DNA from 3 places in the Variovorax sp. OK605 genome. Region 3 is predicted to be linked to each of the others. Evidence: riboswitches for the same ligand, from Rfam matches in the RefSeq annotation. Region 3 holds a riboswitch; each other region holds the start of a gene.
The links. A riboswitch is a leader RNA that binds a small molecule or an ion and turns the genes downstream of it on or off. The one in region 3 is predicted to bind glycine.
Positions count from the first base shown of each region.

Region 1: linked by a shared signal. The riboswitch ahead of BM013_RS11180 (D-amino acid dehydrogenase) and the one ahead of gcvT (glycine cleavage system aminomethyltransferase GcvT) in region 3 are both predicted to bind glycine.
Region 2: linked by a shared signal. The riboswitch ahead of BM013_RS05510 (ABC transporter substrate-binding protein) and the one ahead of gcvT (glycine cleavage system aminomethyltransferase GcvT) in region 3 are both predicted to bind glycine.

Region 1 is NZ_FOWL01000003.1:630,650-641,020, reverse strand. Features, by position in the region: gene BM013_RS11195 (aminotransferase-like domain-containing protein) at 1-318, shown strand, start outside; gene BM013_RS11190 (PhaM family polyhydroxyalkanoate granule multifunctional regulatory protein) at 389-1,156, shown strand; gene BM013_RS11185 (FIST signal transduction protein) at 1,202-2,482, shown strand; gene BM013_RS11180 (D-amino acid dehydrogenase) at 2,521-3,822, opposite strand; glycine riboswitch at 3,913-4,027, opposite strand; glycine riboswitch at 4,064-4,154, opposite strand; gene rfbB (dTDP-glucose 4,6-dehydratase) at 4,281-5,354, shown strand; gene rfbD (dTDP-4-dehydrorhamnose reductase) at 5,351-6,241, shown strand; gene rfbA (glucose-1-phosphate thymidylyltransferase RfbA) at 6,262-7,158, shown strand; gene rfbC (dTDP-4-dehydrorhamnose 3,5-epimerase) at 7,155-7,703, shown strand; gene BM013_RS11155 (class I SAM-dependent methyltransferase) at 7,738-8,595, shown strand; gene BM013_RS11150 (class I SAM-dependent methyltransferase) at 8,646-9,257, opposite strand; gene BM013_RS11145 (class I SAM-dependent methyltransferase) at 9,834-10,371, shown strand, end outside.
Region 2 is NZ_FOWL01000002.1:235,187-245,557, reverse strand. Features, by position in the region: gene BM013_RS05520 (ABC transporter permease) at 1-847, opposite strand, end outside; gene BM013_RS05515 (ABC transporter permease) at 867-1,808, opposite strand; gene BM013_RS05510 (ABC transporter substrate-binding protein) at 1,831-3,414, opposite strand; glycine riboswitch at 3,555-3,679, opposite strand; gene BM013_RS05505 (hypothetical protein) at 3,873-4,649, opposite strand; gene BM013_RS05500 (ABC transporter ATP-binding protein) at 4,728-5,363, shown strand; gene BM013_RS05495 (NADP-dependent isocitrate dehydrogenase) at 5,512-7,749, shown strand; gene BM013_RS05490 (DUF1161 domain-containing protein) at 7,862-8,194, shown strand; gene BM013_RS05485 (helix-turn-helix transcriptional regulator) at 8,231-9,205, opposite strand; gene BM013_RS05480 (AraC family transcriptional regulator) at 9,447-10,371, shown strand, end outside.
Region 3 is NZ_FOWL01000014.1:162,227-172,597, reverse strand. Features, by position in the region: gene BM013_RS30215 (FecR family protein) at 1-726, opposite strand, end outside; gene BM013_RS30210 (RNA polymerase sigma factor) at 746-1,306, opposite strand; gene BM013_RS30205 (secretin and TonB N-terminal domain-containing protein) at 1,312-2,046, opposite strand; gene BM013_RS30200 (hypothetical protein) at 2,279-2,641, shown strand; gene BM013_RS30195 (transglutaminase domain-containing protein) at 2,751-3,563, shown strand; gene BM013_RS30190 (AraC family transcriptional regulator) at 3,580-4,365, opposite strand; gene BM013_RS30185 (MFS transporter) at 4,458-5,651, shown strand; gene BM013_RS30180 (hypothetical protein) at 5,861-6,430, shown strand; glycine riboswitch at 6,465-6,555, shown strand; glycine riboswitch at 6,568-6,680, shown strand; gene gcvT (glycine cleavage system aminomethyltransferase GcvT) at 6,734-7,915, shown strand; gene gcvH (glycine cleavage system protein GcvH) at 7,994-8,365, shown strand; gene gcvP (aminomethyl-transferring glycine dehydrogenase) at 8,497-10,371, shown strand, end outside.

The sequences.
Region 1 (10,371 bases), on a different contig from region 3:
ATCGACCAGGGGCAGCTGCGCCGGCATTCGGAGCGCGTGCGCATCCGGCTCGACGGCGCGCGCGGGCGCTCGGTGAAGCTGGCCATCGCGCACGGCTGCACCTTCGCGTCGGAGCCGGCGGGGCTGTTCGGCTGGGTCGACACCGGCGTGGACACCGACGCGCTCACGCAGCGCATGCTCGACCAGGGCTACCTGCTGGCGCCGGGCTCGCTGTTCCATGCGCGCCGCCCGCCCAGCACGATGATGCGGATCAACTTCGCGACCTCGCAGGACGCGACCTTCTGGAAAGTCTTCAGCAAGGTGCGCGGCGAGCTCTGACGGCCGCGAAAACCCCGGGGCCTTGGAGTAAGCTGGCAACACAAGAAAACCCACCCCGGAGACCTGCCGCATGAGCAACACCAGCAAGCCCTTCGACTTCAGCCAATTCGTTCCCGGATTCGACTTCCTGAAGAACCTTGCCGGCGGTGCCGCCGCAGGCGCCGGCACCGGCTCGGTGCCCGGCATTCCCAGCCTGGCGAGCTGGGTGGCGCCCACGCTGAGCGTGGAAGAAGTCGACAAGCGCATCCAGGAACTCAAGACCGTGCAGTACTGGCTCGAGCAGAACGGCCATGCGCTGAAGGCGACGATCCAGGCGCTCGAGGTGCAGAAGATGACCTTGTCGACACTGCGCGGCATGAACGTGCGCATGGAAGACATCGCCAGCGCGTTCACCAAGCAGGCGAGCGCGATGGCGCCGGCGCCCGCCGCGCCGGAGCCCGAGGAGGTCGAAGAGGTCGAGGAATTCGAAGAGGTCGAGGACGAGGCGCCCGAAGAGGAAACGCCCGCGCCGAAGAAGCCGCGCGCCAGGGCGTCGGCCGGTGCCAAGGCCGGCGGCGCCGGCGTGGTCGACCCGATGCAATGGTGGGGCTCGCTCACCGAGCAGTTCCAGCAGATCGCCAGTTCGGCGCTGCAGGACGCGGCCCAGCTGAAGGTGCCCGCCATGGCGCAGCCGCTGGCCGACGTGGTCGGCCAGGCGATGGGCAGGCCCGCCGCGGCGAAGAAGGCCGCGCCAGCCAAGACCGCAGCCAGGACCGCCGCTAAGAAGGCGGCCGCCACGCCGGCCGCCAAGAAGAAGACCGCGACCGCCGCCCGCAAGCGAACCTCCGGCCGGCGCTGACGTCATACACACATATTTTCCGAAGAGAACGGGTTGGCACGCATCATGAAGTTGTTTCCCACCGGCCATGCCACCCATCCGCAATGGCGCATGGCGGCCGGCCTCGTGCTGGCCCAGTTGCGTGCGCAGATGGCACTGCCCGACTACGCGTCGTCGCCGACGCTCGGGCTGCTCTACATCACCGACCACTATGCGAGCGACGCGCAGGACATCCTCGACCACCTGAGCGCCGAGCTGCCCGAGGTCACCGACTGGTCGGGCACCGTCGGCATCGGCGTGTCGGCCAACAACGCCGAGTATTTCGACGAGCCCGGCATCAGCCTGATGCTGTGCGCGCTGCCCAGCGACCAGTACCGCGTGTTCTCGGGCGTGGCGCCGCTGGGCAACTCGGAAATGAGCGGCTTCGAGGCGCACACCGCGCTGGTCCACGCCGACCCCGCAACGCCCGACCTGGCCGAGCTGATCGGCGAGATGGCCGGGCGCACCGACACTGGCTACCTGTTCGGCGGCCTGACCTCGGGCCGCGGCAGCGCGCTGCAGTTCGCGATCGGCGGCAACGGCAACATCCGCGGCCACGGCGCGGCGGGCGGCGTGTTCTCGGGCGGCTTGTCGGGCGTGGTGTTCGGCGAGGGCGTGCGGCTGGTGTCGCGCGTCACGCAGGGCTGCCAGCCGCTGCGCTCGGGGGCGGGGCGCCAGCGCGAGATCACCGAGGCCGACGGCAACCTGCTGCTCAGGCTCGACGGCGAACCGGCGCTCGACGTGCTGCTGGCCGACCTGCAGGTGTCGCTCGAGCGGCCGCAGGAAGCCATCGACGCCGTGCGCAACACGCTGGTCGGTCTGGCCGACGCGGGCAGCGACGGCATCCGCCGCACCGGCGACCTGGGGGCCGACGTGCTGGTGCGCCACATCATCGGCCTGGACCCCACGCGGCGCGGCATCGCCATTGCCGACACCGCCGAGGCCGGCATGCGGCTGACCTTCTGCCGCCGCAACGCGCAGGCCGCCCGGGCCGACCTGATGCGCATCTGCGCGGAAATCCGTGAAGAGCTGGAGCCCGAAGAACAGACGCTGGCCACCGCGCGCGCCGTGGCCGCCGGCGAGGCCGAGGCGGCGCCGCACCCGGCGCGGCGCATTGCCGGCGCGGTGTACGTGAGCTGCTCCGGCCGCGGCGGACCGCACTTCGGCGCGCCGGGCGCCGAGCTGCAGATCGTGCGGCACGCGCTGGGCGATGTGCCGTTGGTCGGCTTCTTTGCCGCGGGTGAAATCGCCCGGCACCACCTGTATGGCTATACCGGGGTGCTGACGGTGTTCACCAGCAACGACTGAAGCGAACGCCGCAGTCCGGTCACCAAGCCATCAGGCGGTCAGGCCGGCTGCAGCACGCGCGGCTGCGGTGCCGGCATGCCGGTGAACGCGAAATCGACCTCGGGCGCCAGCCCGCTCACGATGCGCGCGATCGACTTGCCCGAGCCGCAGGCGTGGGTCCAGCCGAGCGTGCCGTGGCCGGTGTTGAGGAACAGGTTCTGCAGCTTCGTCTTGCCGATCAGCGGCACGTTGCTCGGCGTGGCGGGGCGCAGGCCGGTCCAGAACTGGGCCTGCGTGGTGTCGCCGGCGCCGGGGAACAGCGCTTCGACGCGGCGCACGATGGCTTCGCAGCGCACCTGGTTCAGGTCGCGGTCGTAGCCGTTGAGCTCGGCCGTGCCGGCGATGCGCAGGCGGTCGCCGGACTCGGACGTGTAGCGCGAGAACACCAGCTTGAACTCGTCGTCGGTCAGCGAGACCTGGTGGGCCTTGGAGGCGTCTTTCACGGGCAGCGTCACCGAATAGCCCTTGGCCGGGTAGATCGGCAGCCGGATGCCCAGCGGCGCCGCGAGCAGCGGGCTCAGCGAGCCCATCGCCATCACGAACGCGTCGCCGCGGATGCGCTGGAAGCGGCCTTCGTTGTCGGTGGCTTCGACGTGGTCGATCTTGCCGCCGGCTTCGCGCAGCGCGGTGATGGTGTGGCTCATCAGGAACTTCACGCCGGCCGCCGCCGCGAGCTTGCAGAGTTCGCGCGCGAAGCGGTTGGCGTCGCCGGATTCGTCTTCGGCCGTGAAGGTGGCGCCGGCCAGCTTCGGGCGGATGTGGGCGAGGGCGGGCTCGATCTTCACGGCCTCGTCGGCCGAGATGACCTGGCGCTCGCAGCCCAGGGCGCGCATCTGCTCGGCGGGGGCAAGGGCGCCGTCGAATTCCTTCTGCGTCGTATAGAAGTGCAGGATGCCCTGGGTGCGCTGGTCGTAGGCCAGATGGGTGTCGCGACGCAATTGCTGCAACATGTCGCGGCTGTATGTACCCAAACGAACGATCTGCTCGATGTTGTGGCGGGTGCGCGCCGGGGTGCATTCGCGCAGGAACTGCAGGCCCCAGAGCCACTGGCGCATGTCGGCGCGGATACGGAAGAGCAGCGGGGCGTCCTCCTTGCCCAGCCATTGCAGCACCTTGAGCGGTGCGCTGGGGTTGGCCCAGGGTTCGGCATGGCTGACCGAGATCTGCCCGCCGTTGGCGAAGCTGGTTTCGGCGGCGGGGGTGGCCTGCCGGTCGATCACGGTCACGTCGTGGCCGAGTTGCTGGAGGTAGTAAGCCGAGGTCACGCCGAGCAGGCCGGCGCCAAGAACGATCACGCGCATTTCAAGTACCTTTGAGGTTGCAGCGCTTGAACGACGGGCGTGGTGTGCTATTGAATCAATAGCAGGCAACCGGACGGCCGTGTCCAAGTTGCCGCTCCCCCTGTCCTCGGTACCTGAGAGATTCACCCGCTGCGCCCGCAGCGGGTTTGCTCCTTCGGTGCGTCACGGCCATGAAATGGCGTGGCGGCTCTCCAGACGGCGTTTCAGTTGATGCAGTACTGACCCCTTGCCGAAATCCTCCATCGGGACTTCGTCGGGCCGACCTGAGCGTTTATGGGAGTTTGCGCCTTCGGTAGGGCCACCGGGGTGGCCCGCTCTCCTGCAGTGGGCGCGATTGTAGGCGGGGGCTGCGTGGCTGCCAACCCGCCGGTTTTTGGGCGCCGGGCCGATGGGATAATGGCCGGTTGATCATTCGTGATTTGCCGCAGGGCGAGTTTTCACAACATAAAAGGGACCCCATGATCCTGGTTACCGGCGGCGCCGGCTTCATTGGCGCCAATTTCGTACTCGACTGGATCGCGAACAGCGACGAGCCGGTCGTGAACCTCGACAAACTGACCTACGCGGGCAACCTCGAGACCCTCGCGTCGCTCAAGGGCAACCCGAAGCACATCTTCGTGCAGGGCGACATCGGCGACAGCGCACTGATCGACCGCCTGCTGGCCGAGCACAAGCCGCGCGCCGTCGTGAACTTCGCCGCGGAATCGCACGTCGATCGCTCGATCCACGGCCCCGAGGATTTCGTGCAGACCAACGTGCTCGGCACCTTCCGCCTGCTCGAATCCGTGCGCGGCTTCTGGAGCGCGCTGCCGGCCGACGAGAAGACCGCCTTCCGCTTCCTGCACGTGTCGACCGACGAGGTCTACGGCTCGCTCTCGAAGACCGACCCCGCCTTCACCGAAGAACACAAGTACGAGCCCAACAGCCCGTACTCGGCCAGCAAGGCCGCCAGCGACCACCTCGTGCGCGCCTGGCACCACACCTACGGCCTGCCCGTGCTGACCACGAACTGCTCGAACAACTACGGCCCGTTCCACTTCCCCGAGAAGCTGATCCCGCTGATGATCGTCAACGCGCTGGCCGGCAAGAACCTGCCCGTGTACGGTGACGGCATGCAGGTGCGCGACTGGCTCTATGTGAAAGACCACTGCAGCGCCGTTCGCCGCGTGCTCGAAGCGGGCAGGCTGGGCGAGACCTACAACGTGGGCGGCTGGAACGAGAAGCCCAACATCGAGATCGTCAACACCGTGTGTGCGCTGCTCGACGAGCTGCGCCCCCGCGCCGACGGCAAGCCGTACAAGGAGCAGATCGCCTACGTCACGGACCGCCCGGGCCATGACCGCCGCTACGCCATCGACGCGCGCAAGCTCGAGCGCGAACTCGGCTGGAAGCCCGCTGAAACCTTCGACACCGGCATCCGCAAGACCGTCGAGTGGTACCTGGCGAACAGCGAGTGGGTGAGCAACGTGCAGAGCGGCGCCTACCGCGAATGGGTCGAGAAGCAATACGACGACGCAAAGGCCGCCACATGAAGCTGCTGCTGCTGGGCAAGGGCGGACAGGTCGGCTGGGAATTGCAGCGCAGCCTGGCGCCGCTCGGCGAACTGGTTGCGCTCGATTTCGACAGCACGGATTTCCGCGCCGACTTCAGCCGCCCCGAGCAGCTGGCCGACACGGTGCTGAAGGTGCGCCCCGACGTCATCGTGAACGCCGCTGCGCACACGGCCGTCGACAAGGCCGAGAGCGAGCCCGAGTTCGCGCGCAAGCTCAACGCCACGTCGCCCGGCGTCGTGGCCGAAGCGGCCCAGCAGATCGGTGCGCTGATGGTGCATTACTCGACCGACTACGTCTTCGACGGCAGCGGCAGCAAGCCCTGGAAGGAAGACGACGCGACGGGTCCGCTCAGCGTGTACGGCCAGACCAAGCTCGAAGGCGAACAACTGGTGGCGCAGAACTGCGCGAAGCACCTGATCTTTCGTACGAGCTGGGTGTACGCGGCGCGCGGCGGCAACTTCGCCAAGACCATGCTGCGGATCGCCAAGGAGCGCGACAAGCTGACCGTCATCGACGACCAGTTCGGCGCGCCGACCGGAGCGGAGCTACTGGCCGACGTGACGGCGCATGCCATTCGCGCGACGTTGCAGGACCCTTCCAAGGCGGGTCTGTATCACGCGATCGCCGGCGGCGAGACCACCTGGTACGGCTATGCGCGCTTCGTGCTCGAGATGGCGCAGCAGGCGGGTGTCGAGCTCAGGGCCGGGCCGCAGGCCGTCGAACCGGTGCCGACCAGCGCGTTCCCCACGCCGGCGAAGCGCCCGCACAACTCGCGCCTGGACACCACCAAATTGCAGACCACTTTCGGCCTGCGCCTGCCGCCGTGGCAGGAAGGCGTCGCGCGCATGCTGCGCGAGACCCTGTGAACTCTCACGAGAAGAAAAACATGACCAAGACAACGCAACGCAAGGGCATCATCCTGGCCGGTGGTTCGGGCACGCGGCTGCATCCGGCCACACTGGCAATGAGCAAGCAGCTCCTGCCGGTTTACGACAAGCCGATGATCTATTACCCCCTGAGCACGCTGATGCTCGGCGGCATGCGCGACATCCTGATCATCAGCACGCCACAGGACACGCCCCGATTCCAGCAGTTGCTGGGTGACGGCAGCCAGTGGGGCATCAACCTGCAGTACGCGGTGCAGCCGAGTCCGGACGGGCTGGCGCAAGCGTTCATCATCGGCGACGAGTTCGTGGGCAATTCGCCCAGCGCGCTGGTGCTGGGCGACAACATCTTCTACGGCCATGACCTCGTGAATCTGCTCTCGGCAGCCGATACCAAGCAGTCGGGCGCTACCGTGTTTGCGTACCACGTGCAGGACCCCGAGCGCTATGGTGTGGTCGCGTTCGATGCGAAGGGCAAGGCCAGCAGCATCGAAGAAAAGCCGTTGAAGCCGAAGAGCAACTATGCGGTGACGGGGCTCTACTTCTACGACAACCAGGTGGTGGACATTGCGAAGGCAGTGAAGCCGAGCGAGCGCGGCGAACTCGAGATCACCGCAGTCAATCAAGCGTACCTGGACTTGAATCAGTTGAACGTGCAGATCATGCAGCGCGGCTATGCGTGGCTCGATACCGGCACGCACGACAGCCTGCTGGAAGCCGGCCAGTTCATCGCGACGCTGGAACATCGCCAGGGTTTGAAGATCGCCTGCCCCGAAGAGATTTCGTGGCGCAATGGATTCATCACCAGCGAACAGCTTGAAAAGCTGGCCGCGCCGCTCGAAAAAAGTGGCTACGGTAAATACCTCAAGCACCTTTTGAGCGATGAGGTGCGCTCATGAAGGTCACACCGACAGCAATTCCAGATGTGCTCGTCATCGAGCCCAAGGTGTTCGGAGACGCGCGCGGTTTCTTTTTCGAGAGCTTCAACCAGAAGGCCTTCGACGAAGCCGTGGGGAAGCATGTCGAATTCGTGCAGGACAACCATTCGCGCTCGGCGAAGGGCGTGCTGCGGGGTTTGCACTACCAAATCCAGCAGCCACAAGGCAAATTGGTGCGGGTTGTGCATGGGGCAGTATTCGATGTGGCGGTTGATATCCGCAGGTCTTCGCCCACTTTCGGTAAGTGGGTCGGCGTGGAATTGAGCGAGGAAAATCACAGGCAGTTGTGGGTGCCTGAAGGTTTTGCGCACGGATTTTTCGTGATCAGCGATACCGCGGAGTTTCTCTATAAAACTTCCGACTACTATGCGCCCGCCCATGAACGGGCCATTCTGTGGAATGACGCATCTTTGGCGATCGATTGGCCGTCTATTGGGGTTGCCCCTCAATTGTCGGCAAAAGACGCCGTAGCTTCCGCACTGGCCTCCGCAGACGTATTTGATTGAATGAAATGAAGCGCGATGGGGCTAGGATGGCTCGATGCGCTTCATTCAGAAAGCTGTCGATGCATTTCGTCCCTTGGCGGACCCTTCGCATCGGTCGATTCCCGTCGGATTGCGTCCGGCACGTCGGCAATGGACTTTCGACCTCGCCCCTTTGACTGGCGAAAGCGCACTTTCGGGCATCTGCCCGGTTTGCGGGAAACGCGCGAAATTCGACGAATTCACCGATAACCCGCGTGAGTCAGGCCGTTGTTCGAATTGCCAGTCTTTCAATCGGCAGCGTCAGATGGCTCATGCCATTCGAAAGCAATGCGGCCTTCCGAAGGCGGGGCCGTTGCGTTTCCCCGAAGGATTCGTCATCTACAACACGGAGACTACCGCTTCTCTGCACTTGCAGTTATTGCAAACGCCAGGTTACCTGTGTTCGGAGTACTTCGGTGACGAGTACGAACCCGGCCAGATGGTCGATGGTCGGCGCCATGAAGACCTGCGGCATCTTTCGTTCGAGGACAACTCGATTGATCTCGTGCTTTCCAGCGACGTCATGGAGCACATGCCGGACCCTTACGCTGCACACCTGGAAATCCTGCGTGTGCTTAAGCGTGGCGGTCGTCATATCTTCACAGTGCCTTTCGGTCCGAGCATGCAGGAGGACCAGATCCGCGCGAAGCTGGTCGACGGCGACATCGTCTACCTCGAAGAAAAGGCCTTCCACGGTGACCCTGTCCGCCCGAACGAAGGTGTGCTCGTATGGACCATCTTCGGTTTGGCCATGTTCGGCCGGCTGCGCGAATTGGGCTTTGACGTCAAAGGTTGGAATATCTTTGCGCCGAACGAAGGGGTTGTGGGGCCGTGGTCACTGGTGTTTGACGCGCGCAAGCCGATAGATCAATAGGCACCAGCGAACCACAGCGCCATGCGGTACGCCCTGAAGAGTTGCAGCAGTTAGATCTTGAATACAGAAAATGCTGCAGCCGCAGGGTACGCCGATGCGTGCGTGGTGACCCTTCGAAAGCCCGCTTGCATGATGAATGTCCAGGCGCCCGCCCCAAACTCCGTCTGCACAACCAGGTCGCCAGTCGCCGTCGACGGATCGCCATGGAAGCTCTTTTGCAGACCAGATCGATCACGCGTCATTCGACCAACAATGATGGGAGCGGTAAAGCAAAGTGCGCCGCCGGGCTTCAGGATTCGCATGCATTCCTCGAGTCCGTGAACCGGGTTGAGAACGTGTTTCAAAGTGTCCGAGTGAATTACGATATCAAAGCTGTTGTCGGGACAAGGCATCGCGTGCATATCGACTTCCGGATACTTGCCGAACGCGTAGCCTGCAAATTGTTGAAGCGTCGAGGTGAGAGTGTCTGCTTCGTTCAGTTCAAGTATTCGCAGCGGGCTGCTATTCGGCATCCGGGCCGCCTCGCGCAAGGTGCCGCGCAGGCCCACGCACGAGAGGATCGCATCCGCAAGTACGGTGGAACGAAGATTCGAGCCACAAGCGGCGCGTTGCTGCCCTGTTGACGATCGACGTAATCCGCCTCCGCAGGGGACAGTTGCCATTCATCAATCAAGCCTGGCCAGAGGATTTTTCCGGCAAATTTGCGGCCGCCACATACGCTGTAAATCATCGATGAATCCAGTTGGTCATGATGGTTGGAAAAGACGAAATGTGCAGGTGACGACATGGCGCATTCGTCGGACGAGGCCAAGCGCGCTTCAATCAGGGGGAGTCGATCGGCCAAGTCGGCAGTTTCTGCACGCACGAGCAGTTGCACACCTCCACTGACGCAAGGCCAGCCTGGCGCTCCTCGGCTCGTGAACTGGGACAATCGAATCTGTTTCGCAAGACATCTCGCAAGCGGCATGCTGCTTCAGCTTGGGGCGCACTGAGTGCTGGCGCTGTTGGTGCGCAGGGAGTCAACGGGGCGGGGCTTGACCAAGGCTTTCCAACGCTCAAAGTAGAAGAGCTTCAAGCCGGCGTTTCGCTGTTCCTGCGCGGAATGGCTGCATCGCCGTCGTAAACTACGTGAGCGCCGCTTTTGCATAAAGTGCGCTCACTTGCGGCTGGCGAATTTCGTTGTGAAAGCGACCTCTGCGGCCAGTCAAATTTTGGTCAAGATACGAGGCTGCTCCAGCATGGATTTCACCGGCGAACGATTCATTCCTACGGAAAAGGGCGAAATCCGTTACGAGCACATGCATCGGTATGGATGGGTTCAGTCGCTGTGCAAGGGGCTCAGGGTTCTGGACATCGCCTGCGGTGAAGGATACGGTTCGGCATTGTTGGCCGACACTGCCGGCTCTGTGACCGGCGTGGACATTTCGGACGAGGCAGTCAGCCACGCAAAGCAACGTTACGCATCGCGCGCCAACCTGCAATTCCTGCAAGGCAGCGCCACGTCCGTTCCGCTCGAGAGCGGCAGTGTCGACGTGGTGGTGTCTTTCGAGACGATCGAACATCTGGCGGAGCAAGAGGAAATGATGCGCGAATTGCGGCGCGTGCTGGCCCCTTCCGGCATCCTGGTCATTTCCTCGCCCAACAAGAAAGTCTATTCGGACGACCGAAACTACGTGAACGAGTTTCACGTCAAGGAGCTGTACTTCGACGAATTCGATGAGTTGCTGGGCCGCTACTTTCCAGCTCGCCGTCATTTCGCCCAGCGTTTCATCACAG
Region 2 (10,371 bases), on a different contig from region 3:
TGTGCGGGAACTGGTTGAACTGCGCGCGGCCCTCGGCCATGATGTTTCCCCAGGTCGCCATGTCCGCCGGCAGGCCCACGCCGAGGAACGACAGGATCGCCTCGACCAGGATGGCGGACGCGCACACGTAGGTCGCCTGGATGATCAGCGGCGCAATGGCGTTCGGCAGGATGTGCCGCACCAGGATCTTCCAGGTCGGCGTGTCCAGCGCGATGGCCGCTTCCACGTACGGCTCCTCGCGCACCGTGAGCACCACCGAGCGCACCAGCCGCGCCACGCGCGGGATCTCGGGCACCGCAATGGCCACCACCACCGTGAGCAGCTTGCCGCCGAACAGCGCCACCAGGCTGATCGCGAACAGGATGCCGGGAATGGCCATGACGCCGTCCATGAGCCGCATGACGGCGCTGTCGATGCGCCGGAAGTAGCCGCCCAGCAGCCCCACCAGCATGCCGAACACCACCGCCAGCGCGGCCACCGCGATGCCCACGGTGAGCGACACGCGCGCGCCGTACAGCGTGCGGCTCCAGATGTCGCGGCCCAGGCTGTCGGTGCCCATGACGAACAGGTGCTCGAAGGTGTCGCCGGCCAGGCTGTTGAACTCGCCGCGCGTGCCCGGCAGGATGTTCGAGCTGCCGGGGTCGATGGCGGTCGGGTCGATGGTGCCGAGCCACGGCGCGGCCAGCGCGATGAGCACCAGCAGCACCAGCACGCCGCCGCCGGCGCGCACCGACCCGTTGGCCAGGATGCGCTTGAGCAGCGAGCGGCGCCTGGGCGGCGGCAGTGCCTCCACGGCGCCGTCGGATGCAGGCCCCGGGGGGGCGAGGGAAAGAGACGAATCGGTCATGGTATTTCTTCGTGGCGGTTCAATACCGGATGCGGGGGTCGAACACCAGGTAGCTCACATCGATCAGCAGATTGATGAGCACATAGATGACGGAGAAGAACAGCGTGATGCCCTGGATCAGCGGAAAGTCGCGCGAGAGCACCGCGTCGACCGTGAGCTGGCCGAGCCCCGGAATGGCGAACACCGTCTCGGTGACCACCACGCCGCCGATGAGCAGCGCAATGCCGATGCCGATCACCGTGACGATGGGAATCGCCGCGTTGGCCAGCGCATGGCGCATCAGCAGGCGCGTCTCCGATATGCCCTTGGCGCGCGCCGTGCGGATGTAGTCCTCGGTCATGGCCTCGGCCACCGCCGCGCGCGTGACGCGCGCGATCAGCGCCACGTAGATGATCGACAGCGTGATCGACGGCAGGATCAGGTGCTTGAGCCACAGCAGCGGCCCCTGGCTCAGCCGCGCGTAGCCCTGCACCGGCAGCCACTGCAGGTGCAGCGCGAAGATCCAGATGAGCACGTAGCCGATGACGAAGGCGGGTATCGAGAAACCCATCACCGAGAAGCCCATGAGCATGCGGTCGAGCCACCCGCCATGGCGCCACGCGGCGATCACGCCCAGCGGCACCGCGATGAGGATGGTGACCACCAGCGTCACCGCGGCCAGCGACACCGTGGCCTCGATGCGCTGGCCGATCAGCTCGGTCACGGTCTTCTTCATGAAGTACGACTCGCCCAGGTTGCCCTGCAGCAGCTGCGCGCTCCAGTGGAAGAACTGCACGGGCAGCGACTGGTTCAGGCCCAGCTGCTCGCGCACCCTGGCGATGTTCTCGCTGGTGCCGCTGTCGCCCACGATGGCGGCCGCGGGGTCGCCGGGCGCGAGCCGCAGCATCAGGAAGACGATCAGCGCGACGATGACGAGCACCGGCACGGTCGAGAGAATGCGGCGTGCAAGAAAGAGCAGCATGGGCGGGTCCCGTGAGGCGGGCTCAGTTCTTCTTCAGGTTCCAGAACACGCCGACCGGCGAGCGCACCACGCCGCTCACCACGCCCTTGCGGTAGGCCGTGAGCGGCTTGTATTCGCCGATGGGCGCGTAGATGCCGGTGTCGTACACGCGCTGCTGGATGGCCGTGGCCAGTTCCTTGCGCTTGGGTTCGTCGGCCGTGGCGAGGAACTCCGACTTCAGCTGCTCGAGCTTGTCGTCGGTGGCCCAGCCGAACCAGCCCTTGTCGCCGGTGCCGGTGAGCGGTGCGAAGAACATCGGGTTCATGTTGTCGGCAATGCCCCAGCCGGTGATGAAGAGGTTCCAGCCGCCGTTGGTGACCGGGTCTTTCTTGGCGCGGCGCGTGACCAGCGTGGGCCAGTCCATCGACTGCATGTCGACGTTGAAGCCGGCCTGCTTGAGCAGCTGCGCCATCACCGGCGGAAACTTGTTGAGCACCGCGAAGTCGGCCGGGAACATCAGCACCACGGGCTTGCCGTCATAGCCGGCTTCCTTCAGCAGCGCCTTGGCCTTCTCGAACTGCGGCTTGCCGGTGAAGTAGCCGGTCTTGTCGGTCGCGAAGGTCGAGCCGCACGGGTAGATGGAGGCGCAGCTGTTGTACAGCTCCTTGTGCACCAGCTGGGCGCGCATGAGCGCCTCCTGGTTGATGGCCATGAACGCGGCCTGCGCGATCTTCGGGTTGTCGAAGGGTGGGATCAGGTGGTTCAGGTGCAGCGCGAACGAGCCCTTGGACACCGGGCTGTCGAGCGTGATGGCGGGGTTGTTCTTCAGCGCCGTGTACTGCTCGGAGGGCACCCACTCGATCATGTCGACCTCGCCGTTGGCCAGCGCGTTGGCCTGCGTCTGCGCGTCCTTCAGGATGATCCATTCCATGCGGTCGACGTACACGTTCTTGCCGCCGGCGGTGCCCGAGGGCGCCTCGGTGCGCGGCACGTACCTGGTGTTCTTCAGGTAGACGATCTTCTCGCCGGGGCGGTACTCGTCCTTCTTGAAGATGTACGGGCCCGAGCCGGTGGCGTCGTCGATCTGCTTGTCGGCGGGCGTGGCGGCCACGCGCGCGGGCATGATGAAAGGCGGGTTCGACGAAGGCTTGCTCAGCGCGTCGAGCACCATGCCGAAGGTGTCCTTGAACACCAGCTTGAAGGTGTTGGCGTCGACCGCCTCGGCCTTGTCGAGCGCGGCGAACATCTTCTGGCCCAGGCCGTCGCGCTGGCCCCAGCGCTTGAGCGAGGCGAGCACGTCTTCCGAGGTGACGGGCTTGCCGTCGTGGAAGGCCAGGCTCTTGCGCAGCGTGAAGGTCCAGGTCTTGCCGTCGGGGCTGGTCGTGTACTTGTCGACCATCTGCGGATGCACCTTGCCCTGCTCGTCCACGCCGAACAACGTGTCGTAGACCATGTAGCCGTGGTTGCGCGTGATGAAGGCGGTGGTCCAGATCGGGTCGAGGATCTTCAGGTCGGACTGCGGCACCAGGCGCAGCACCTTGCCGGTGTCCTGCGCGAAGGTGGTGGCTGCCGCCGCGGCCAGCAGGGCGCCCGCGAAGATGGCTTTCAGTCGTCGTTTCGTCAGCATGGGTCAGTTCTCCGGTTGAAAAAGGGGGACGCGAAAACGGGCAACGCCAGGAACACATGCGTCGTGTGGCGTTGCGGAAAACAAGTCATGGAAACAAGGAGGCTCCGGAAGCGAACACGGACACCCCGCGCTCTGCGCGGCGTGCCCCTGCTGTCCTTTTGCCTGAGAGATTCACCCCGCGCGCACATCGCACAGGGCTTGCCCCTTCGGCGGCTGCCCTCGGTCCCTGCAACGGGTCCGGTCAGCGCTCTCCAGCGTTAGAAAAATCCAGTCTTGGGACCTGAGCGTTCTGGGCTATCGCCTTCGGTAATGCACTAACTCGAAGCATCGAGCCGGCATTTCTCCTGGATGGATTTCTCCAAAGCAGTTTGCGTGCCACTCGGCGCGATGCGCGTGGCCCTCCGCTGCGCGCACGGTGCGCGTGCGCCGCGCACACGGTGCGCCGTACGCCTTTGTATTTACTGCGGCCCGCCGCAGAAGCCCGCGCGCTCGGTGGTCTTCGCGGTGAAGCGGATGCGCGAGCTGACCGCGGCGCTCTGCGGTTCGTTCTGGCCCCACTCGGTCTGCAGCCACGTGTACTGCCAGTCGTACAGGCCACCGGGTTTCGCGGCTTCGCCGTAGGCGATGCGCAGGCTGCCGTTGCTCTCGTCGTGGCAGTGCCTGGAGGTCTTGTATTCCTTCTCGCTGAAGCAGGCGCGGATCATCTTGAAGCACGAGAAGGGAATGTCTTCGTGCACGGCCTTGCCGTCCTCGAGCGGCACGAAGTCGGCGGTGTCGAACGAGGCGCCGCCGCCCGAGTACATCTCCGACACGGTCTGCAGCACGGCCACCGCCCACTTGCCTTCGGCCAGCGGATAGAGCGCGGGCGCGAGCGACAGGCGGGTCTCGGGCGCGCCCGCGTTGTCCTCCTTCCTGACGGACTCGGCGTAGGCCGGGAATTCGTACATGCGGTCGAGCTGCCAGCCCTTCGCGTCGGTGGTGCGCTTGACGCGCGCCATGGCCAGCGGCTGCGCGGAGAGCACGACGAAATCGCCCGGCGTTGCGCCGCGTGGGCGGTACAGGCCCAGCTGCTGCACGTCGCACGGCTGCGGCAGCAGGGCGCACAGGCGCGCACGCCATTGCGCATCGACCGACTCGGGCTTCTTCACCACCTCGAACACCTGCGCGGACGGCGCGGCGAGCATCGGGCCGGCGAACAACGACACGAGGAGACCGGTGGCGAGCAGCTTTTTCATGGAGCCGAATGGTAGCCACGGCGGGCGCCTTTCGTGCGGCCGGCTGCACAAGCTCGCTTGGTACAGTCGGCCGCGACCATGAACCCACCTACCCCCCTCCTCCAGATCGGCGCGCTCGGCTTCGCGTACCCCGGCCAGCCCGCCATCGCCTCGAACTGGAGCGCCGCCATCGGCCCCGGCGTGACGCTGCTGTACGGCGACACCGGCGCGGGCAAGTCGGCGCTGCTGCAGGTGATCGCGGGCGCGCTGCCCGCCACCGGCGAGCTGAGCGTGGCGGGCACCAGCCTGGCCGCGTCGCCCGAGGCCTATCGCCGCAACGTCTTCTTCGTCGACCCGTCCACCGACCGATTCGACCAGGCCACGGTGCACCAATGCACCGCCGCGCTGCGCGAGGGCGACGCGGGCTTCGACGACGCCCGCTGGCAGGCGCTGGTCGAAGGCTTCTCGCTGACCCCGCACCTGGAGAAGTCGATGTTCATGCTGTCGACCGGCTCCAGACGCAAGGTGTGGCTGGCCGCCGCCCTCGCCTCGAGCCGCCCGCTGGTGCTGCTGGACGAGCCCGCGGCCGCGCTGGACGCGGGTTCGGTGCGCTGCCTGTGGCGTTCGCTGTGCGAACTGGCCGAAGCGGGCACGCAGAGGGCCTTCCTGGTCGCCAGCGCCGAGCGCATCGACACCGTGCCGCTGGCGGCCACCATCGAGCTGCCGCTCCCCTGAAACCCCATTGACAAGGCGCCCGTGGGGGTGATCGCCCCTCGGGCGGACGAAACAGGTCGCCGACGGGCGACAATCGCGGATTCCGGCGGCCGATCCCGCCAGAAGTTTTCCAGCCAACCCGACAACCAGCATCTACGGAAGCAAGCGCATGAGCTCGAAGCAACCCACCATCGTCTACACCCTCACCGACGAGGCGCCCCTGCTGGCGACCTACGCGTTTTTGCCCATCATCCGCGCCTTCACCAACCCGGCCGGCATCAATGTCACCACGAGCGACATCTCCGTGGCCGCCCGCGTCCTGGGTGAATTCCCCGAATTCCTGAGCGACGCGCAGAAGGTGCCCGACAACCTCAGCGAACTCGGCAAGCTCACGCTGCAGGCCGACGCCAACATCATCAAGCTGCCCAACATCAGCGCCTCGGTGTCGCAGCTCAAGGCGGCGATCAAGGAACTGCAGGGCAAGGGCTACAAGATCCCCGATTACCCCGAGAGCCCGTCCACGGACGAGGACAAGGACATCCGCGCGCGCTACAACAAGTGCACGGGCAGCGCCGTGAACCCGGTGCTGCGCGAAGGCAACTCCGACCGCCGCGCGCCCAATGCCGTCAAGGAATACGCACGCAAGAACCCGCACAGCATGGCCGACTGGAGCCAGGCCTCGCGCTCGCACGTGTCGCACATGCACGGCGGCGACTTCTATCACGGCGAAAAGTCCATGACCCTGGACCGCGCGCGCAACGTGAAGATGGAGCTGATCACCAAGAGCGGCAAGACCATCGTGCTCAAGCCCAAGATCGCGCTGCTGGACCGCGAAGTGATCGACTCCATGTTCATGAGCAAGAAGGCGCTGCTGGCCTTCTATGAAAAGGAGATCGAGGACGCGCACAAGACCGGCGTCATGTTCTCGCTGCACGTCAAGGCCACCATGATGAAGGTCTCGCACCCCATCGTGTTCGGCCACTGCGTGAAGATCTTCTACAAGGAAGCCTTCGAGAAACACGGCAAGCTGTTCGACGAGCTGGGCATCAACGTCAACAACGGCATGGTCGACCTGTACACCAAGATCGCCACGCTGCCCCAGAGCACGCAGGACGAGATCAAGCGCGACCTGCACGCCTGCCACGAGAACCGCCCCGAGCTGGCCATGGTCGACTCGGCCAAGGGCATCACCAACTTCCATTCGCCCAACGACGTGATCGTGGACGCCTCGATGCCCGCGATGATCCGCAACGGCGGCAAGATGTGGGGCGCCGACGGCCGCCTGAAGGACGTCAAGGCCGTGATGCCCGAGTCGACCTTCGCCCGCATCTACCAGGAGATCATCAACTTCTGCAAGTGGCACGGCGCCTTCGACCCCAAGACCATGGGCACGGTGCCCAACGTGGGCCTCATGGCCCAGAAGGCCGAGGAGTACGGCTCGCACGACAAGACCTTCGAGATCCCGGAAGACGGCGTTGCCAACATCACCGACCTGGACAGCGGCGAAGTGCTGATGAGCGAGGACGTGGAGCAAGGCGACATCTGGCGCATGTGCCAGGTCAAGGACGCCGCGATCCGCGACTGGGTCAAGCTGGCCGTCACCCGCGCGCGCAACTCCGGCATGCCGGTGGTGTTCTGGCTGGACGCCTACCGCCCGCACGAGGCGCAGCTGATCACCAAGGTCAAGATGTACCTGCACGAGCACAACACCTCGGGCCTGGACATCCAGATCATGAGCCAGGTGCGCGCCATGCGCTACACGCTGGAACGCGTCGTGCGCGGCCTGGACACCATCAGCGCCACCGGCAACATCCTGCGCGACTACCTGACCGACCTGTTCCCCATCATGGAACTGGGCACCTCGGCCAAGATGCTGTCCATCGTGCCCCTGATGGCCGGCGGCGGCCTGTACGAGACCGGCGCGGGCGGCTCGGCCCCCAAGCACGTGCAGCAACTGGTCGAGGAGAACCACCTGCGCTGGGACTCGCTGGGTGAATTCCTGGCGCTGGCCGTGAGCCTGGAAGACCTGGGCCTGAAGACGGGCAACAAGCAGGCCGCCATCCTGGCCAGGACGCTCGACACCGCCACCGGCAAGCTGCTGGACAACAACAAGAACCCGTCGCCCAAGACCGGCCAGCTGGACAACCGCGGCAGCCAGTTCTACCTGGCCATGTACTGGGCCCAGGAACTGGCCGCGCAGACCGAAGACAAGGATCTGCAAGCCAAGTTCAAGAAGCTGGCCGAGACGCTCACGTCCAACGAGCAGAAGATCGTCGACGAGCTCGCAGCCGTGCAGGGCAAGGCCGTGGACATCGGCGGCTACTACCTGGCCGACCCCGAGAAGTACTCGGCCGTGATGCGTCCGAGCGCAACGCTCAACGCCACCCTGGCGTCGGCACAAGCCTGACGCCACGACGAGCCCTGGGACGGCAGCAACTGCCGCTCCCCGGCTCTCCCTCCTCCAGCGGGTGCGGGACTAGACTCCACGTCCCTCCATCCGCTGGCAAGGCAGGCCCCCCATGAAAACCTGGCTCATTCCCGCCGTGCTGGCCGTTGCCGGCGCCGCCCATGGCGCCCAAAGCTGCGACGACCTGCGCACCCAGATCGAATCGAAGATCGCCGCCGCCGGCGTGGCGCGCTTCACCGTGTCCGTGGTCGATGCCAACGCACCGGCCAGCGGGCAGGTGGTGGGCAGCTGCGAGCTGGGCAGCAAGAAGGTCGTCTACGAAAAAGGCGTCGGAGAACCGAGGCCGGACGCGGGCGGCGCGCCGGCACCGTCGCGCGAGCCCATGCTCACCGAATGCAAGGACGGCACAGTGTCCGTCGGCGGCGATTGCCGCAAGCCGCAATAGCCCGGCCAGCCCGGGCCAGCCCGGGCCGACCTGGGGCTAGTTGCAGGCCTCGGGGTTGAGCAGCCCCCGTTGCATCGCCTCGCGCACCGCCTGTGCGCGCGTCTTCACCGCCAGCTTGCGGTAGATGTTCTTCACCTGCGCATCGACCGTGTGCAGCGAGCGGTAGCTCGTCTCGGCGATCTCGCGGTTGCTCAGGCCTTGCGAAATCATGCGCAGCACCTTGAGTTCGCGCGGAGACAGCGAACCGCGTCCGCGCTCCGGGCTCGCCGGCGCCGCCGCGCGCGCGCGCCTGGCCTTCGGTGGCGCCGAGGCCGCGGCCTCGGCCGGCGGCTCGGCCCCGGACGAGCGCTTCGTCTCCAGGATGCGCCGTGCAATGCGCGCGGCCGTGGCCGAGTCGCCTTCGGCGATCAGGCGCATCAGGAAGGCCAGCTCCACCTCGTTCGCGTCGGAGAACATCGAACCCACGATGCTCGCGGCCGCGGCCGAATCGGCCGGCAGCACGTCGTCGCCGAGCGCGTGCGCGAGGCCTGCGTCGCGCTCCCAGGCGGGGAAGCCGGCGGGCAATGCGCTGCCGGGTGTGGCGGCTTGCGGCGGCGCGCTCCAGTGGCCCGGCTGCATCGCGCGGGCCGCCCGGTACAGCTGCGCGCCCGGCGCCGCGATGGTGTTGTTCTTGCGAAAGACTTCCGGCTTCAGCAGCGCCGGCGACAGCGGCATCCTCGGGCTTGCCGCGCTCACCGACACGCTCGCGCGGCTCGCGCCGTCGCCCGGGTACATCGCGCCGAGCACGCACATCTGGTCGATGAGCCGCGTGCGTTCCCGCAGCGCCACGAGCCGCGCCCGCGCACCCCAGCGCTTCACGCCCAGGCTGCGCCGGAAGATCTTGCCGCGCCCCGCGATGCCCTTCGCCAGCCAGCGCAGCGGCCGCCCTTCGAGCGCCGCCCCGCCGGCGGCGCTGGTGCGATAGCGGCTTGCCAACCGCAGGGCAACCCGCCCGATCTTTCCCGTGGACATGTCTGTCTCGCCCCCTCAAGAATGAAGTGAAGCTGCGTATTGACCGGTACTCGCCCAGGGCAAACCGCGCACGCGTGGACTTGCTGCCACGTCTGCAGGGAGATTGCGTGCACGCGCCGGACGGCCTTGACCGTGCGTCTCACTTCTTGAGAGAATCCGCCAGATTTCCGGGAATTTTTGGCACTTTTGTCTTATTTGTAGGTTTTTTGACGGTCTTCACGCCGTTTTTTGAACATCTTTGATGGGCTTGCGCGACCTCGAAACCGGTGTCCGTTCCACGCTCCCGAACGGTCTTCCCTACAGCCACTTCAGCGTGCTGAACGAGCCGCCGGCCCGTCGGCTGCAGGCCTGGCGCGACCGCGTGGGCCACGTCATGGACGTCGTGCCCGTACCCGACGACAGCGGCCGCCCGTTTCACGCAGCCATCGACCGCTACGACATCGGCGACGTCGTCTTCACCGACTGCCGCTCCGACGCCATGCGGCTGGAGCGCTCGCTGGCGCGCATTTCCACCGACAAGGTGCGCGACTTCGCTTTCCACGTGTTCCTGGAGGGCGACGTCGAAGGCGTCACCGTGCGCTCGCCGGCCCGGCAAAAGGAAACGCCCCATTCGGCCAAGGTGATCGCGCTCGACATGGGCCAACCCGTGCGCATGCAGCGCAACGACTGCCGGGTGCTGACCTTCTTCGTGCCCGGCTCGCTGGTGAACGAAGTCTTTCCCGACCCCGAGGCCATCCACGGCCGCGTGATGCCGCAGCACACGCCACTCGCGCGGCTGGCCCTGGCCCAGGTCGAGGCGCTGGGCCGCGACATCTCGCACATGAGCGCCCTCATGGCCGAGAACGCCGTGCGTTCGAGCGCGCAGCTGCTGCTGGCCGGTTTCGGCAAGGAAGCCCGCCTGAGCGGCGACGCGCGCGCCGCCGCGCGCGCGGCCATGTTCGGCCAGGTGCGGCGCTACGTGCAGGCCAACCTGCACCGCGCCGACCTGTCGCCCGAGCAGGTGCTGGCCGCGCTGCACCTGCCGCGCCCCACCCTGTACCGGCTGTTCCAGCACGAAGGCGGCCTGGGCGCGTACATCCGCCACCTGCGCCTGCGCCATGCGGCCGACGACCTCGCGCGCTACCCGCACATGATGGTCACGGACGTGGCGTACGGCGTGGGGTTCA
Region 3 (10,371 bases):
TTCGACGAGCTGCGCGCGCTGCGCGCCGCGCGCCACCTCGACCTGCCCCGCCAGGCAGGTGACGCAAACCTCGCCGCCGAGGTTGCGGATGTTGAAGCGCGCGCGCACCGCCGACACCATGCCGCCCGCCGCGGCGACGCGCACGCGGGCGCCGCCGCCGGCGGCCGGCGCGCCGGCGAGCACCTCGGCCTCGCCGGCCACCAGCTCGATGCCTTCGCCGGCGTCCGCGCCTTCGCCGCCACCACTGCCACCACTGCCACTACTGCCACCACCCGGCAGCGTGTTCACGCGCGTCTGCGTGTTCATCTGCACTACCACGCCGCCGCCGATGTCGACCTCGCGCTGCTCGCCGGTCGCGGTGCGGTAGTCGGCACCCCATTCGGTCACAGAGGCCCAGAGCCCGAGCGGCGGCGACACCGCCAGGTAGGCCACCGATGCCAGCGAGGCCGTCACCGCGCCGCCCAGCAGCGCGCGGCGGCCCGCCGCGGGCATGGGCCGGGGCGCGAGCAGCGGGGTGCGCTGGCGCGCCGCGCGTTCTTCCTGCTGGCGCACGCGCTGCGCGGCCGGCGCCATCGACTGCCACACCTCGCGCGCCCGCACGAAGGCCTGCGCGTGCAGCGTGCTCTGCGTGCACCAGCGCCGGAAGGCGCGTGCGTCGTCTTCGTTCGCCTGTTGCGAACCCAGCCGCACGACCCAGGCCTGCGCTTCCCGTTGCATGGTTTTCATCGCTTCGGACTCCCCGCGTTCAGCTGTCATCACGCTTAGACTGTTTTCCCGCGCCGGGACCGAAGCGCTGGATGAAATCCCTGCCCAGCCTTTCGCAGCAATGCTCCAGGCCGGCGCGCAATTCCTTCTCGACCGTGCGCACCGACACGCCGTAGCGCGTGGCGATGTCCTTGTGCGGCATCTCGTCCACGCGCGCCGCGAACACGATGGCGCGGCGGCGGCGCGGCAGCTCGGCCAGCGCGCGCTCGAGCGCCTCGATCTCGCTGCGCGCCTCGGCGCCGCGCGCCGGGTCGGCCATCTCGTCGGCCATGTCGTAGAGCTCCTCGACCTCGCCGGCATTCAGCAGGCGCGCGTTGCTCTTGCGCTGGTCTTCCGCCGCGTTGAGCGCAATGCGGAACAGGTAGGCCGACGGGTAGCGCACCACATCGCGGATGTGGGTGTTCTCCACGCGCAGGTAGGCCTCCTGCAGCGCGTCGTTGGCCAGGTCTTCCGAGCCCAGGCGAATCTGCAGGTGCTTGCGGAACTGGGTGTAGCGCGCGAGGAAGAGCGCGCGCAGCGCCGCCTTGATCGACTCCGGCATGCCGCTCAGCCCGCGCCGCCGCGGTACGGCCGGCAGTCGCGCTGCGGATTGGCGCGCGGGGTCAACAGAATGGTCACCGGTTGCGCGAGCGCCGCCGGCACGGGCGCCTCGAGGTCGAGGGTGCGCAGGCGTTCGATGACCGCCGCGTCGCGCTCGTGCACGCCGCTGCCTTCGAGCAGGCGTGCCGCGCTGACCAGGCCGCCGGGGTCGATCCACAGTTGCACGGCAAGGCGGTAGCGCCCGAAGGCGTCGGGCTGCGCGATGCACAGCACGCGCGTGATGGCGCGCTGCAGCACGGCGCCGAAGGCGGCCTGGGCGAGCGCGGTGTCGGCGCGGCCCGCGCCTTCAGGTGCGGGGGCTTCGGAAGCTTCGGGCGCATGCGGCGCCGCCGCGTCGTCCTGCAGCGGCACCAGCGTGAACGCATTGGCGGAGATGTAGCGCGCCGCCAGGCGGGTGCCCGCGAGCAGGCGCCTCAGCGCCTCCTGCGGCGCGAAGTCGCCATGCACGGCCGCGGCCTCCCGGTCCGCCATGAGGCTGCCGGCCACCAGCACCGAGTGGCCTGTGATGCGGCCGAAGACGGCCAGCGAGGCGGCCAGCGGCTGGGCCGGCAGGTCGAAGCGGACCATGGCCTCTTCCTGCGGCGCGGCGTGCACCGGCGACCAGCGCGCCCCCAGCATCAGCGCCATCATGAGACACCAGGACAGTGTCAGCGCGCCGCCGGGGGTGGAAGGAATTGTCATGGGGCGGAAATCGAAACGGCGTAGGTGGTCGGAGAAATGGCCGGGCGCCCGGCGGCCGCAGCGAGACTAGCGAGGGCGCATGACCGACATGTGACGTTTGGTTTCCATGCGCCGCCTGGCGCGGCGTGCGTCTTCCGATTGACATGCGCGCTGCATAGACTCTTCGCTTTTTCCGTCCTGCCTTGCCGTGCCTTGCGTCGGCGGTGGCGGGCCGGACACGATGGAGGTGGGGATGGGCAGGTGTCGTCTGTGCGGTTTCGCCGCTGTCTCTGCTGCCGTTGCGCTGGCATGCAGCCTCGCCGCACCGGCGCGGGCCGCCGAGGCCGAGGCCGCTTGCGTCGAGGTGACCGTCAACGGCGAGCGCGCGCCCTCCTATGCCTGCATGACGGACAAGCTGCGTCCGGCCGCACCGCCGCCGGGCACGGCCACCCAGGGCCTGGCCTCCGAAGCCATCGTGCAGCGGCCGTCCAACCAGCTCGGGCTGTTCAATCGCGCCGCGACGGAACACCGCATGGGCAACACCTTCGGCACCTCCGTCTATCCGCAGCGCCCGCCGGCCGTGGCACCTGCGGGGCCGGTGTTTCCGAGCCGCTGAACAGAATCGCCAAGGCCCTCCCGCGGCCGCGCAGCCGGGTGGCGCGGCGCTTGCATGTGAACCGACCGGCACGCACAGGCACTCCGTCCGACCATTGAAGGGATTTGCAATGAGGCTTCACGCCACCTGCAGGATGACCGTCAACGCCAGCAGCGACTGCCCCGTGGTCGCCATGCTTCGTCCGCGCAGCGGCGACGCGCAATGGATGGTCAGCGAGCGCTACGAGCTGCACCCCTGGGTCACGACCACCGAATACGTCGACAGCTTCGGCAACCTGTGCCAGCGCCTGAAGATCCCGCAAGGCGAGATGCGCATCGAGGTCGAGATGATCATGGAAGCGGACGCCGCCATTGCCGTTGCGCCCGACGCCGCGGCGGTGCCGGTCGAAGACCTGCCTTCCGACGCGCTGCAGTACCTGCTGCAAAGCCGCTACTGCCCGTCCGACAAGATGGGCGAGCGGGCCCGGCGCATCGCCGGCGATACCAGGCCCGGCTATGCGCAGGTCGAGGCCATCCGGCAATGGATCCACACCAACCTTCAATACAGGTACGGCGTGAGCGACGGTTCGACCGACGCGCTGGACACGCTGAACGACGGCGCGGGCGTATGCCGGGACTTCTCGCACGTGGCCATCGGCATGTGCCGGGCGCTGCGCATTCCGGCGCGCCTGGTGGTGGGCTACCTCCACCAACTCGACCCGATGGACATGCACGCATGGTTCGAAGCCTTCGTGGGCGGGCGCTGGTACACCTTCGACGCCACGCAGGACCAACCGCGCGGCGGGCGCATCGTGCTGGCCTACGGGCGCGACGCGGCGGACGTGGCTTTTCTCTCCAACTACGGGCCGCTGGAAATGGGCGATATGGCCGTGACCGTGGAAGAGATTTCCGCGGATGCGACGGACGCCGCGCAGCGCTGCTGAGCAACAGGCCGGCGGGTCAGGACGGTGCCCGGCGCAGGTACGCGCTGGGCGGCACGCCCAGCGTGCGGCGGAACATCGCGGTGAAAGCGCTCGGGCTCTCGTAGCCGTGCGACAGCGCCACCTCGAGGATCGACGCGCCCGCCGCCAGTTTCGGCAGGCTCAGCAGCAGCCGCGCCTGCCGGCACCAGGCGCCGAAGTTCATGCCGGTCTCGCGCTGGAACAGGCGCGCGAGCGTGCGGCTGTTCATGTGCAGGCGCCGCGCCCACGCGTCGAGCGACGCGGGCCGCGACGGGTCGCGCACCAGTTCCTCGCACAACGCGGCCAGCCTCGCGTGGCGCGGCATGGGCACGTGCAGCGACAGGGCCGGCGCGGCCTCGATCTCGTCGAGCAGCAGTTCCATCACGCGCTCGTCGCGCCCGCCCGGCGCGCAATCGCGCGGCAGCGCCACGGCGGTGACGATCAGCGCGCGCAGCAGCTCGCCGACGTGGATCACGCGGCATTCGCCGCCCAGGTCGGCGCGCGTGCCGGGCTCCACGAAAACGGTGCGCATCTTCACCACGCCGGCCATGCGGATCTCGTGCGCCATGCCGGCCGGCACCCACACGCCGCGCCCCGGCGGCACCACCCAGCTGCCGGCCGCCGCGCCCACGAGCATCACGCCCGAAATGGCATGGATCAGCTGCCCGCGCCGGTGCACATGCGACGGAATGAAGGCGTCGCCCGCCGGGTCGGTCGCCAGCGCCGCGACGGCGCGCGGGGTCGACTCGCCCTCTTCGGGCCGCAGGTTGATGTCTTTGTCCATTTCTCGACGATGTTTGCCAATTCGTAGCGAGAAGATCTTCGCACGGCTTCCTACGATCGCTTTTTCACAAGAAAACGAAAGAAACGATAGCCATGAACAAGCGCCGCCTCGGGCTGCTCACCGGCACCCATGCCGTCAACGATCTCTACCAGGGCCTGGTGCCCGCGCTGCTGCCCTTCATGGTGCTGGAGCGCGGCTACAGCTACACGGCCGCGGCCGGCCTGATGCTGGCGGCCACCGGGCTGTCGAGCGTGGTGCAGCCGCTGTTCGGCCTGTACGCCGACCGCCATCCGCGCAGCTGGCTGGTGCCCACGGGCTTCCTGGTGGCCGCGCTGGGCGTGGTGCTGGCGGGGCTGAGCCAGAGCTACCTGCTGACCTGGATCGCCATTGCGCTGTGCGGCCTGGGCATCGCGGCCTACCACCCGCCGGCCACGGTGGCGGCGCGCGCGGCGGGCGGTGCGTCGCAGAAGGCGATGAGCGTGTTCTCGGTGGGCGGCACCATCGGCGCGTCATTCGCGCCGGTGCTGGCGGCCACGGCGGTGGGCGGCGGCAGCCTGTCGCGCAGCTACCTGCTGGGCGTGCCGGCGGTGGTGATGGGGGTGGTCTGGCTGCTGGCCAGCACGGGGCGCGCGGGCAGCGCCGCGGCGGCCGCTTCGGCCGCCGCGCGCAAGGCCGGCGCCGCAGTGGCGAAGCCGCCCAACGACTGGCGCGCCTTCGGCTGGCTGGTGGCGACCATCGTGGGCTGGTCGATCCCGTACGTCACGGTGCTGTCGATGCTCTCGTTGCGCATCACGCGCGACCTGCACGGCACGGCTTTCCAGGGCGCCGCGGCGCTCACGGCCTTCACCGCCGCGGGCGCGGTGGGCACGCTGCTCGGCGGCTGGCTGGGCGACCGCATCGGGCGCATGGGCACCATTCGCGCGGGCTACCTGCTCGCCTTGCCGGCGCTGGCCGGCCTGGTGCTCGCGCCCTCGGCCGGCTGGGCGCTGGCCTGCACCGCGCTGCTCGGCATGAGCATGTTCCTGCCCTTCGCCGCGCAGGTGACGCTGGCGCAGGACTACCTGCCGCGCAACCCGGCCACGGCCAGCGGCATCACGCTCGGGCTGGCGCTGTCGGTGGGCGGGCTGGTGTCGCCGCTGTTCGGCATGCTGTCGGACGCGCGCGGCCTGGGCGTCACGCTGACCGCCGTGTTGTGCGTGCTGTGCGTGGCCACGGTGCTCGCGCTGCGGCTGCGCAACCGGTCGATGCAGCCGATGGGCGCGGGCGTGGAGGGTGCCGCGGCCTGAACGGGTTGAACGGGTTGAACGGGTTGAACGGGTTGAACGGGTTGAACGGGTTGAATGGGTTGAATGGGTTGAACGCGCGCGCAACCATTGGCTCATCCGCAAGGAAAGCGCAGGCGGCTGAGCTTGTGGCCCTGTAAGTCGAATGGTTCATGAAGGTGTCACCACTTGCAACGATGCTGCAGTCCTCGATTCCCCAAGGCTGTGGCTGCATGCTTCCCACCAAGACCGACAAGGCGCGCGACGAACTGCAGGGCGGCCAGCGCACGCTCACCCAGCGTGAGCGCGCGCTGCTGCTGATGGCCGACGGCCGGCGCTCGCTGACCGACTTCAGTCCGCTGTTCACCACCCGGGACGAGGCCGAGCAGGCGCTGCTGGCGCTGGTGCAGCGCGGCTACCTGCAGGACCCCCAGGCGGCCGCCGCCGCGGCAGCAGCCGCCGCGCAGGCGGCGCAGGCCCAGGCCCAGGCTGCGGCTGCGGCCGCCCCGGTCGCGGAACCGATCCAGGTCAGCACCTCGGCCGACAGCTTCGACGGCAAGCGCTCGCTGGCCACCACGCGCATGTTCCTGTTCGACATGTGCGAGCGCATGTTCGTGCGCCGCGACCCCAGGTTCGCGCTGCAGATGCGCGACGCCCTGCGCGAGGCGCGCGACCGCGACGCGATGCTGACCATCGCCGCGCTGATGCTCAGCGAGGTCGAGAAGACCGCCGGTCCGGAGCGCGCCGAATCGCTGCGCGAGCGCATCGACCGGCTGCTGCCGCCGGCCGAGATCGTTCACTGAAACAAAAACCTGGGCCCCGCGCGATCCACTACACTCGCCCGGGTCAGGAGAGAGCCCCGCACGACGGGGCCGCCGAAGGCGCAGGGGATTCCCGAACGCTCAGGCAAAAGGACTGACAAGGCGCCGGTGAACACCGGCGTTTCCTTGCTGGAGAGAGGCCGCGGCACCCGAAACGGTGCACCGGCCCACCGAAGGAGCAAACCCCGATCGTGGGGTGAATCTCTCAGGTAAAGCGGACAGCAGGGGTGGCCCATGGCTTGCGTCATGGATTTCGTCTGCCCCTTTTGCCCTCTGGAGAGCCCCGTGGCTGCTTCTTCCGCCTCCGACACCCTTCTCAAGACGCCGCTGTACGACCTCCACGTGGCGCTCGGCGCCCGCATGGTGCCCTTCGCGGGCTACTCGATGCCGGTGCAGTACCCCGCCGGCCTGATGGCCGAGCACAAGCACACGCGCGACGCGGCCGGCCTGTTCGACATTTCCCACATGGGCCAGCTGCGCCTGGTGGGCCCCGACGCCGCCGCCGCCTTCGAAACCCTGATGCCCGTCGACGTGGTCGACCTGCCCGCCGGCAAGCAGCGCTACGGCCTGCTGCTGAACGACGAAGGCGGCATCCTCGACGACCTGATGTTCTTCAACGAAGGCAACGGCTCGCTCTTCGTGATCGTCAACGGCGCCTGCAAGGTGGCCGACATCGCCCACATCCAGCAGAAGATCGGCGGCCGCTGCGACGTGCAGCCCCTACCCGACCACGCCCTGCTGGCGCTGCAGGGCCCGCAGGCCGCGGCCACGCTGGCGCGGCTGTCGCCCGGCATCGAGCGCTTCGTGTTCATGACCGGCGGCGCGGTGCAGATCGGCGATGACAAAGTCAAGGTCGACGCCTTCGTCACCCGCAGCGGCTACACCGGCGAAGACGGCTTCGAGATCTCGGTGGCCGCCAAGGACGCCGACGCGCTGGCCCGCCTGCTGCTGGCCCAGCCCGAGGTGAAGCCCGTGGGCCTCGGCGCGCGCAATTCGCTGCGCCTGGAAGCCGGCCTGTGCCTGTACGGCAACGACATCGACACCACCACCACGCCGGTCGAGGCCTCGCTCAACTGGGCGATGCAGAAGGTGCGCCGCGCGGGCGGCGCGCGCGAAGGCGGCTTCCCCGGCGCCGCGAAGATCCTGGCGCAGCTGGCCGCGGCCACCGCGGGCGCGGCCGGCCACACCGACCACGACACGCTCAAGCGCAAACGCGTGGGACTGGTGGCGCTGGAGCGCATTCCGGTGCGCGACGGGACCGTGCTGCAGTCCTTCGAAGGCCATGACATCGGCATCGTCACCAGCGGCCTGCTCGGCCCGACGGCCGACCGCTGCGTGGCCATGGGCTACGTGGCCACCGCGTTCTCGCAGCCCGGCACGCGCGTGCAGGCCATCGTGCGCGGCAAGCCGGTGCCGATGGAAGTGTCCACCATGCCTTTCGTGCCCACCCGCTACTACCGTGGTTGACGCGGCTGACGCGGTTGATGCACACCGAGCCCCGTTAGGCTCTGCACCCCGAAACATTTTTTCCACGAGGAGTTTTCCATGAGCATCAAGTACACCAAGGACCACGAATGGGTGTCGGCCGAAGGCGACGCGGCCACCGTCGGCATCACCGTGCATGCGCAGGATGCGCTGGGCGACGTGGTGTTCGTCGACCTGCCTGAAGTCGGCAAGAGCTTCGCGCAAGGCGAAGTCGCCGGCGTCGTCGAATCGGTCAAGGCCGCCGCCGATGTGTTCATGCCCGTGTCGGGCGAAGTCACCGAAGTGAACGAAGCGCTGCGCGCCGACCCCTCGCTCGCCAACAGCGACCCGCTGGCCAGCGGCTGGTTCTTCAAGGTCAAGCTGAGCGAACCCGCGCAGCTCGACGCCCTGCTCGACGCCGCGTCGTACGACAAGTTCGCCGCCGAATCCTGAAATGATGTTTGCCCCTCGGCTTGCCACTTCGTGTGCTTCTCCATCCCCCATGGGGAAGGCGCGGTCCGCCTTGGGGCGGCCCGGCGGCGACCGCTGAGTTCTTTTATTAACGCCGATAGACAGTCACCGCCATGCCGACGCCCGCCCTTCCCTCTTTGCAAGAACTAGAGAACGCCGAAGAATTCCTTGCCCGCCACATCGGCATCGATGCGGCGGACGAGGCGCGCATGCTGCCGGTGATCGGCTCGACGACGCGCGCGGAGCTCATCGACGGCATCGTGCCCGCGGCCATCCGCAGGAGCAAGCCGATGCGCCTGCCCGCGCCGGTGACCGAAGCCGACGCGCTGGCCGAGCTGAAGGCGATGGCGTCGAAGAACAAGGTGTTCAGGAACTTCATCGGCCAGGGCTACTACGGCACGCACACGCCGGGCGTGATCCTGCGCAACATCCTGGAGAACCCCGCCTGGTACACGGCCTACACGCCCTACCAGGCCGAGATCTCGCAGGGCCGCATGGAAGCCCTGCTGAACTTCCAGACGATGGTGTGCGACCTCACGGGCATGGCCATCGCCAACGCGTCGATGCTCGACGAAGCCACCGCCGCGGCCGAGGCCATGACGCTGGCCAAGCGCAGCGTGAAGAGCAAGAGCAACGTGTTCCTGGTCTCGGGCGACTGCCATCCGCAGACCATCGAAGTCATCAAGACGCGCGCCGCGCCGCTGGGCATCGAGGTGAAGGTCAGCACCGTGTCGGAAACGCTGCCGCTGCTGATGGTGAGCGGCGAGTTCTTCGGCGTGCTCGCGCAGTACCCCGCCACCACCGGCCATGTGCACGACCTGCGCCCGCTCGCGGGCCACGCGCACCAGTGCGACGCCGCCTTCATCGTCGCGGCCGACCTGCTGGCGCTCACGCTGCTGGTGGCGCCAGGCGAGTTCGATGCCGACATCGTCTGCGGCACCACGCAGCGCTTCGGCATGCCGCTGTGCAACGGCGGCCCGCACGCCGCCTACCTGGCCTGCCGCGATTCGTTCAAGCGCTCGCTGCCGGGCCGCCTGGTGGGCGTGAGCGTGGACACGCACGGCCAGCCCGCCTACCGCCTCGCGCTGCAGACGCGCGAGCAGCACATCCGCCGCGAGAAGGCCACGTCGAACATCTGCACCGCGCAGGTGCTGCCGGCCGTGGTGGCCAGCATGTACGCCGTGTACCACGGTCCCGACGGCCTCACGCGCATCGCGCAGCGCGTGGCCGTGCTCACCGCCATCCTGTCGAAGGGCCTGTCGCAGATGGGCCGCGAGCCGGTCAACACCACCGCCTTCGACTCGCTGACCATTCGCACCGGCGACGACACCGCCGCCATCATCGAACGCGCGCAGGCCGGCGGCGTCAACCTGCGCCAGCGCCTGCAGCAGCACCTGGGCATCTCGCTGGACGAGACCACCACGCGCGCCGACATCGAAACACTGTGGGCCCTGTTCGTGCCGGCCGGCACCGCGATGCCGCGCTTCGACGACCTGGCCGCGAACACCACGCCGCTGATTCCCGACGACCTGCGCCGCGCCAGCGGCTTTCTCTCGCACCCGGTGTTCAACACCCACAAGAGCGAAACCGCGATGCTGCGCTACATCCGCAGCCTGTCGGACAAGGACCTGGCGCTCGACCGCAGCATGATCCCGCTGGGCAGCTGCACCATGAAGCTCAACGCGACCAGCGAGATGATCCCCATCACCTGGCCGGAGTTCGCCAACATCCACCCCTTCGCACCCGCCGACCAGCAGCAGGGCTATGCCCAGCTCGACGCGCAACTGCGCGCCTGGCTGTGCGAGGCCACCGGCTACGCCGGCATCAGCCTGCAGCCCAACGCCGGTTCGCAGGGCGAGTACGCGGGCCTGCTGGCCATCAAGTCCTTCCATGAAGCCAAGGGCCAGGGCCACCGCAACATCTGCCTGATTCCGTCTTCCGCGCACGGCACCAACCCGGCCAGCGCGCAGATGGTCGGCATGCAGGTG